One region of the Alicyclobacillus fodiniaquatilis genome, then DNA from elsewhere that is predicted to be linked to it. Evidence: a T-box and tRNA genes for the amino acid it is inferred to sense, from the RefSeq annotation. Region 1 holds a T-box; the other holds one or more tRNA genes.

Evidence for each region. A T-box is a leader RNA that pairs with one kind of tRNA and senses whether it is charged. The one in region 1 lies ahead of alaS (alanine--tRNA ligase), so its partner is inferred to be a tRNA-Ala.
Region 2: it encodes a tRNA-Ala, which carries the amino acid that the T-box ahead of alaS (alanine--tRNA ligase) is inferred to sense. The anticodon was not compared.

What each region holds. Positions count from the first base shown of each region.
Region 1 is NZ_JBHUCX010000099.1:75,323-79,825, forward strand. It holds gene crcB (fluoride efflux transporter CrcB) at 1-248, opposite strand, end outside; gene crcB (fluoride efflux transporter CrcB) at 263-652, opposite strand; gene ACFSB2_RS24095 (AI-2E family transporter) at 844-1,908, shown strand; T-box leader at 1,955-2,166, shown strand; gene alaS (alanine--tRNA ligase) at 2,223-4,503, shown strand, end outside.
Region 2 is NZ_JBHUCX010000018.1:108,012-112,514, forward strand. It holds gene speD (adenosylmethionine decarboxylase) at 1-373, shown strand, start outside; gene ACFSB2_RS05985 (PepSY domain-containing protein) at 447-959, opposite strand; tRNA gene ACFSB2_RS05990 (tRNA-Ala) at 1,191-1,266, shown strand; gene ACFSB2_RS05995 (anthrone oxygenase family protein) at 1,586-2,047, opposite strand; gene ACFSB2_RS06000 (Uma2 family endonuclease) at 2,322-2,504, opposite strand; gene ACFSB2_RS06005 (hypothetical protein) at 2,878-3,789, shown strand; gene ACFSB2_RS06010 (TetR/AcrR family transcriptional regulator) at 3,961-4,503, shown strand, end outside.

The DNA.
Region 1 (4,503 bases):
AAGGTCGAAAATGTGGTATATGCGCCGCATAACCCTACCCCAAGCAACAAGAATGGCGCTGATCCCAGCGTTGGGAAGTATGTATGTAAATCCCGCGTAAACCAGCCTAACAGGAAAGCGCCAGTCAAATTGACAAACAGCGTCGGATAAGGAAAAGCAATGTCTACATGCCGATTCACAAAGCGCGACACCTGATAGCGCAGGACAGCGCCTATCATGCCACCAATGCCGATCAACAGCCAATTCACGCGCGCAAGTCTCCTTACACCCCAGCACGTCTGCTAAAGAAACGCGTCGTGGCAATTTTAAATCCAAGGTAAGTGAACAGTAGAGAGCCGAGCACAGAAAGCAGCACATAGGCCAAAGATAAACCGATTTGCCCATTCTGAAAAAGTTTCCACGCGTCGACGGTGAATGTGGAGAACGTCGTGAAAGCGCCAATCAAACCTGTGCCCAGCGCGAGACGGACATGGGGGTGAATGGGCAACTGTTCGGATGTCACTGTGTTCAGCCAGCTTAGAACCAAGCAACCACACCAATTTGTGAGCAATGTGGCGATGTTTAAGCCATTCCAGGTGCCCAGCCACTCACTGACGCTGAAACGTAAAATCGCACCGAAAAAACCGCCAATGGCAACGGCTACATACGGCATAAACGCGTTCACCTCCATGTGGTGGGTGTTCGGGGACAAGCATGTCATTTTCAGTATAGGGAATCTGCGTTTTGTGCGCAAATATACGGCTTGGACAAATGATGCAATGGACAACTGCATATACTGTGAATGTTTTTGAAATCAGCATGTTTGTCCTCGTTATGCAACCTGGTTCCTGGAGGTGGTGCGCCATGTGGCCGTCGAGCCGTTATCTCCGGGCGACGCTGTCCGTTTTATTGACGCTCGTTTGCGTGTATTTGATCGGTCAATTACGCGGTTTTTTCGACGATATCTGGTCTGTCTTAAGCGCGGTGATCTATCCGTTTATCGCGGCTCTAATTATCAGCTATGTATTGCAACCCGTCGTCGAGTTGCTTGTCCGCCGCAGGTTGCCGAGAAGCGCAGCCATTCTGCTCATTTACTTCACCTTTGTCTTGATCATCGTGATTGCTGTGTTAAACGCCGTCCCCATCGTCACACGGCAAGTGACACAATTGACGCAAAATATGCCGTATTTGATCGCGCAGGTGAACCATTGGATCGAAATGGTCAACAGTCGCAAGCAATATTTGCCTGATGCGGTTCGGCTCGGCGTGGAGCATGCTTTGAATGAATCAGAGCAGAAACTGACTGGTTCTTTCTCCAATGTCTTCACTTTTATCACCAACGCGGTCAATGTGATTTTCATCGCGTGTGTCGTTCCCTTTCTGGTGTTTTACATGTTGAAGGACGCGAAGGCCATTGGCCGCACCGTGATTCAACTGACGCCATCCAGGCGAAGGCATCAGGTTCGGGCGCTGTTGATCAGCGTGGACAGGACGCTTGGCAGCTATATTCGTGGTCAGTTTTTGGTGATGTTGGCCATTGGTATTCTCGCGTTTGTGGGGTACTTGATTGTCGGTATGCCCTATTCGCTGCTGTTGGCGCTTTTTCTGGCCATTGCCGATATTGTGCCATATCTAGGGCCGTTTATCGGTGCGGCGCCAGCCGTTTTACTGGCGTTCTCGGTCAGTCCGGTCATGGTGATCAAAGTGTTGATTGTCAATGTGATTGTGCAACAGTGTGAAGGGAATTTGATCTCGCCGCAGATTATGGGGCGCACGCTGAAACTGCATCCGATGGCCATCGTGGCCGCTTTGTTGATTGGCGGCGAATTGGGCGGATTGCTGGGGTTGATTGTGGCTGTGCCGCTTTTGGCTGTCATCAAAGTGGTGTGGATGAACCTGTACGGGGAGCGGTATCGGAAGAAGACGTAAATCGCCATTTGACAGCGATTGTCGTCCTCGTTACAATCGAAACACAAGAAAAACGATGCGGAAGCCGAGTACATTGATGTCCTTTGCACAGAGAGGGAGCCCAAGGCTGTGAGGTTCTCCAAAGGTTCGATGGAAGCTACTTCTAAGTGCGTGTACAAACCCATGCCGGGATTCGCCCGTTAGCGCGAGGAGAGGGACAGTGCATTTGTCATGCACTGTAACCAGGGTGGTACCGCGAGAAAAGCTCTCGTCCCTGTTGGGATGAGGGCTTTTCTGTGTCTTGAGGCGCATCGTCATTGAGGAGGACATGTGAGATGAAGAAGTTGTCGGGGCAGGCGCTTCGCCGTGCATACAAGCAGTTTTTTGCGGACCGCGGACACAGTATTTTCCCGAGCGCGAGCTTGGTGCCGCACGATGATCCCACTCTGTTGTGGATCAACGCGGGCATGACACCGCTGAAATCGTATTTTGACGGCCGAGAGATTCCGGAGAATCCGCGGATTGTCAGTTCGCAGAAGTGTATTCGCACCAACGATATCGAAAACGTGGGCCATACGGCGCGACATCAAACGTTTTTTGAAATGCTGGGGAATTTCTCTTTCGGCGATTACTTTAAACAAGAGGCCATCACTTGGGCATGGACCTTTTTGACGGATGTTTTGGAGATGGATCCGAGTCGTCTTTCGGTGACGATTTATGAAGATGACGATGAGGCGTTTCAGATTTGGCACGAGCAGGTCGGCTTGCCGGAAAACCGGATTTATCGCGGGAAAGAGGATAATTTCTGGGAAATCGGCCTTGGCCCTTGCGGCCCTGATTCCGAGATTTTCTACGATAGAGGCGAAGTGTTCGGGTGCCATCAGGCAGATTGTCAACCAGGATGCGATTGTGATCGATATCTGGAAATTTGGAATTTGGTTTTCACGCAATTTAACAAGGAGGCAAATGGGGAATATACGCCTTTGCCGAAGAAGAACATCGACACAGGCTGTGGTTTGGAACGCCTGGCGTCGGTTCTGCAAGATGTGCCGAACAATTTTGAGACAGACTTGTTTTTCCCCATCATCCAGGCGACAGGGGATATCGCTGGGCGGGCGTACGGGGACGATCCGGCCGCTGACATCCACTTTAAGATTGTGGCGGATCACCTGCGCACGGTGGCGTTTGCCATCAGTGACGGCGTTTTGCCGGGCAACGAAGGCAGAAGCTATATCATCCGCCGCCTGTTGCGGCGTGCGGTGCGCAGCGGCCGTCGGTTGGGCATTGAAGCGCCGTTCATGTATCGCTTGGTCGCCGTTGTGGACGACATCATGGGGGCGGACTATCCGGAGTTGCACGAAAAGCGGAGTTTGATTGAGCGAGTCGTCAAAACCGAGGAAGAACGTTTCCACGAGACATTGAGCGAAGGGGAAGCACTTCTGTTTGACTGGATGGAAGGGCTGAAGCAACAGGGTAGTCAGGTCATTGGCGGGGCGGACGCTTTCCGCTTGTATGACACGTATGGCTTTCCCATCGATTTGACGATTGAAATTGCGTCGGAATCCGGGTTTACGGTGGATAGAGACGGTTTTGATGCGGAACTCGCGAACCAGCGCGCACGCGCACGCGCGGCGCGGCAGGCAAACGAAGGGATGAGCAGCCAGCGCGGCGTGTTGGAGACGTTCACCGAGGCGTCTACGTTCGTTGGGTATGACCAGTTTACCGTCGACGCGCGCGTCATTGGTCTGGTGCAGGACGGCAAGTGGATTGAGGTGGCCGACACGGGCGCAGAGGTGCAATTGTTGCTCGATGTGACGCCATTTTACGCCGAAAGCGGCGGACAGGTCGCCGACAAAGGCGAAATCGTCGGGGAACTTGGCCGGGCTGAGATCATCGACGTGAAGAAAGCGCCCCATGGTCAGCATCTGCACACCATTCGGGTCGTCAGCGGCAAGATTGTGCAGGATGAAGCAGTTCGGGCGCATGTGGATACCACACTGCGTAGGGACACGGTCAAAAATCACACGGCGACGCATCTTTTGCACAAGGCGTTGCGCGAAGTATTGGGCACACATGTGGCGCAGGCTGGATCTTTAGTTGAGCCCACACGGCTGCGCTTTGACTTTTCGCACTTTGGTCCATTGACGGACGAAGAACTCCGTGCAGTGGAAGCGAAGGTCAATCACGCCATCTGGCAAGATTACACGGTGCGCATTGAAGAGATGGACATCGACGCGGCCAAGGCGATGGGCGCCATGGCGCTGTTTGGCGAAAAGTACGGTCAGCGCGTGCGCGTCGTGCAGGCTGGGGATTACAGTGTCGAACTGTGCGGCGGTTGTCACGTGGCCCGGACAGGGTTGATTGGTCAATTCCTGATTTTGTCGGAGACGGGCATTGGCTCAGGGATCCGGCGGATTGAGGCGGTTACCGGCCAACACGCGTACGACGTAGTGCAGACGAGACAGGAGACCATACGCACCGCTGCGACGCTGCTGAAGACCAATGAGACCAGCGTGATCGACCGGTTGAATCGCACATTGGATGAAGTGCGTCAGTTGGAGCGCGAGTTGGAGTCGGCGAAAGCGCGGCTGAATCACACACGCGTCGATGAACTGA
Region 2 (4,503 bases), on a different contig from region 1:
GGGTCGTCATGTGATTGCAGAGCTTTGGGGTTGTAGCGCAGAGAAGTTAAATGATGTACAAGGTATTGAACGTACGATGGTCAATGCAGCATTGGAAGCTGGTGCGGAGGTGCGGGAAGTCGCTTTCCACAAGTTTGCACCACAAGGTGTGAGCGGTGTGGTTATCATTTCCGAATCACATCTAACCATTCACAGTTTCCCAGAACACGGTTACGCCAGCATCGACGTATACACGTGTGGGGAGCGAATTGATCCGAATGTGGCATGCGATTATATTACGAAACAATTGGGCGCACAGCGTCTTGAATCGATAGAAGTGCCACGCGGTGTCGGTCCCATTCAAGTTCAAGATGTCAAAGTGCGAGCATTCTGAGGTCAACACTGCGTGGGATACCACAAAACAGCAGCAACCAATGGGTTGCTGCTGTTTTGTATTTTCTGATTCGTTACTCTGCGTCGTTTCCCGCAGGGTTTTGATTTGCAAAAACGCGCTCATGATGTGTTGGGACACGCTTGTCCAAGAGGATACGTCCATTGCCAGCATCGACGATGACTAAATATTTATCTTCGTCATCGCGGACGATGGACATGTAGACCAGGCTTGTCCGAATGTTGCGCAGTTGCAATTCTTCGACGGTCATGCCAGGGTGTTCGGCGAGGATCGCTTTTTTTGCATCCTTTTCGGAACACTTTGCGTACTTCTGAAGTTTTTCAGTGTACGCTGCATGGCTCGCGTTGTATGCCTCGCGCAACGTGTCGCGCGTAACTTGGACGCTGGAGCGCACATCCCATTGCTCTGTGCCTTCGCTGTCTGTATTTTGGACATTTGCTGTGACGGGGTGCAGGTTTGCGTGCGTGGCTGAGGTTTGTGGACGTTGAAGTCCATCATTGGCAAATACCGTCCCTGTTGTACATGCTAGACTGCTGAATAGCGAAAGACTAACCAGCCATTTTTTCATTGATATCCTCCTCAATGCGCCGTTATCTATAACTTCTCCATACATTCCATAATTATGTATTTTGTGTTTGCAAAAATCTTTTTTGCTTGTGTTTTAAATTGCAAACATCATCTTGCGATATGGCGTTGATTCCTGTAGAATAAAATACGTTCTTGTGACCGTAGCTCAAGTAGAGAGTACGTTGACTGAATGTGTTGCCTTGGAAAAGAGAATTTTAAGCTTGATAGATGAGGGGAATTAGCTCAGCTGGGAGAGCGTTGCACTGGCAGTGCAAAGGTCGTGGGTTCGAGTCCCATATTCTCCACCAAATTAATGAGGGCCTTTGGACACGGAGGGGTGTCTGAGGGTTCTCTTTTTAGTTTGCGATGGATTTGTAGAGCGTTCGCAACAGTGTTTTACCGGAAGAGACAGTCAGTGCACTTCGCACCATCGGTACGGTATAGTGCATATAGAGGTGAATGAATACCCTGATGGAAGACGCACGCAAGTTGTGGAGTACACAGGCAGAGATCGAGAGAAGGAAAATCCACTTGTCTGATAGTCGATTGCCCATCATGATAGTTTTTTCTGGGCCAAACGGCGCAGGGAAAAGTACTAATTGAAGCAGAAATTCTAGATAGTCTCGACTATGAGAAGTGTAATGCGGCCGATACGAGAAAGAGAACAAATGACACGACAGCAAGAAGGCAGCGGACGTTATTTAGACTTTCCCAACGGTTGATTAACGATTTCCAATTTTGTGGTGGAACATTCGGATTCCATTCGAGTGCCCCGGCGTTAATGGGTACGGTTCCAAACATCGTCACGGCGAGGAACACAAGCAAAGCTACAGCACCCGCCCAACTGAATACACATCCTCTACTCGTGGCATCTACAATGGCTAACGTAACTCCCGATATAATGGCTGGGAGCATAATCACTGGTACTAGGACACGAAGCGTTCGAATTAAAGCCTGTCGGAGCTTAATATGTGAAGGGTCATCTAACACAAGCAGAGTATCTCGCACACCTAATCGGATAACGAACTCTTCACCAGCCAACAAGCCTACAAAGAATAGATTGATAAATGCCAAAATGAACTGAAACATAAGTCCTCCTATTTCGTTCGGAATCCAGAATGAGATACTGTAGCCAAAGCATAATTGATGTTTGTGAACTGAATATGAACAGATTGATCATGATACGAGGGACGTTCCCAGGGTGATTGACTCAAGCTAATCTGTGACATGACGGAACTGAGGAGAGAAAAATCCATAGGAATGATCAATTGGGTAGTGAAACTGACCACGGTGGCAGAGCGTTGCACTGGCAGTGCAAAGGCAGAAAACACATGATCCCCAAACTTGTACATTTCAACCGTTTCTAAATTCGGATCGACAATCCAGTTTCTTTGACTTCGGTCGCCCAATAGCGTTGGAGCTTCACCGTTCTATCCTTTGCAGCAGTTCCCTTCGACAGAATTTCCACCACTAGATCAGGTGCGCAGACACAACCCATATCGTGCAACTTGGACGAATCGCAAATGATGGACAAATCGAGAATCACCCACTCATCCTTACCTTCTATGAGGTATACATCAAACGGTGCAGAAAAGCACTGTTCTGTATGAACATCACCTCTTGAAATATAAAATACTCAACTGAATTCTTCGATCCCTATTGACAAACATACCCTAATTAATTTTATATTGAATATATAAATCGTTCATTTAATATAAAATTCATTCGTGTATATGCTGGTGAAGAGACAAATCGTATGACTTGCGATTCTGTATGCACACGACAGGGGGTGAGAACAAACTGGCTTCGGCCTTTCATTGAGCGTTCTGCATGTTCGTTGTGCGTTTTATGAAACGACAAATGGGAATTTAGAAGAAAAATCATTTTGTTGCTGAGGAATTTGAGAGGGGAATATTCGAGTGAAACAAGTATTGACGGGAATTGCAGCTGCATCGATTGTCATTGGCGCCGCGCTGCCAGTTGCGATGGCAAATTCAACGACCACTTTTACCAAGCCAGCGACACAGTCAGCGCACAAGAAGTTGCCGATTGTGAAAGCAATTGCATTTAGACCTATGGGCGCAACGTCATTGTCAGGATTCAAGGGGCAACCAGTTATGAAGGCAGGGACAGAGACTACACCGACTTGGTCTCAGGTGGAAATTTCTGTAGGTGGACAAGTGTTGAGTTCCCCCCAGGCCTTCCATGAAGATGGTGAAACTTTTTTGCCGATATTTGATATAGACGCAGCACTGCAGAAAATCGGCGATCAAGTCGCATGGAATGGTGAAACAGATACATGGAATCTGCAAGCTTCCAGTACTGTGCTTGAGGCATTGGCACAGACGCCGGGCGGAAGCGTTGGAACTGGGAACACGAGTGTCACAGTCAACGGCAATCTCCTCGCGAAAATCGATACTGTTGACGAGGTTGCGCCGAATACAGGGACAGAAACGGCCTATGCACCGCTAGATTTTATTCAGGCCGCTTTTGAAGAATTAGGTGCAGGGGTATGGGACGGAAATGCTCAACAATTAGATATCAATACGCCTAATTTTATCACCTCGGCCATCGCGACCAATGGCAGCATCATTTTGACATTCGACAATCCGTTTGTCGTGACTCCTGGGACATCTGAGCTTCTTGTCAAGGGGACAACGGGTTCTACCCTGTGGGCTACTGCGTCCCCAGTATCTGTCTCAAACATCCAGCTGAGTTCAGACGGAGAAACGATCACGCTGACAATTCCTAAGAATGTGCCCGGAGCGCCAGCTCCACATTACACTGTGTCATATATGGGTGAGAACCCTGTACCAGTTTTGGATGAGTAATCCGCTTTTAAATGTCCGTTTTCGCATGGGGTAGACAATCAGTAAGGAAAACAAGGGGGGCGTCAGCCCTCCTTTTCATCAATATATCTCGTTTGCACAATTGCATCCTCTTGAAAAATCTCTATATTAGATATAAAGCTTATTCATTGAATACGAATGGTGTGGATATATATGGCAAAGAACAAACGGAGGTATGACAATTCACTGCGACTTCAACAGCAGGAGATGACGAGTACGGCGATTATGGTCGCTTTGAGAGATCTCATTCTGGAAGGCCGCATGCACAATTTCACCATTCAGGAAGTGGCGGATCGGGCGGGTGTGTCGCATGGATCCGTGTATCGACATTACGCTTCGCGAGAAGCCATTCTGGAAGCGTTTAGAGGGTGGTGTTTGGAGCAGGATTATCATCAGCACGTCCCGACTTATGTGGATACGTTGGAAGAACTGCCGGGTTGGGTCGAGCGGATGATTCCGCAGATCTATGACACACTTCCCTACAGCAAAGCGCTGTTTGCTATCTTATACGCGCTTCCCAATCCTCAAAAACATATACGTACCCGCGAAAGAGACGAGTGGATTTTGCGTCTGGTGCAAAAAACAGCGCCGAATCTGCCCAATGACGCTCAACTAGCTTCCTATTCGGTGATCCGTCTACTGGTGAGCATGTCGACATGGATAGAGTTGCACGGACGGTACGGGCTTGATGAACAT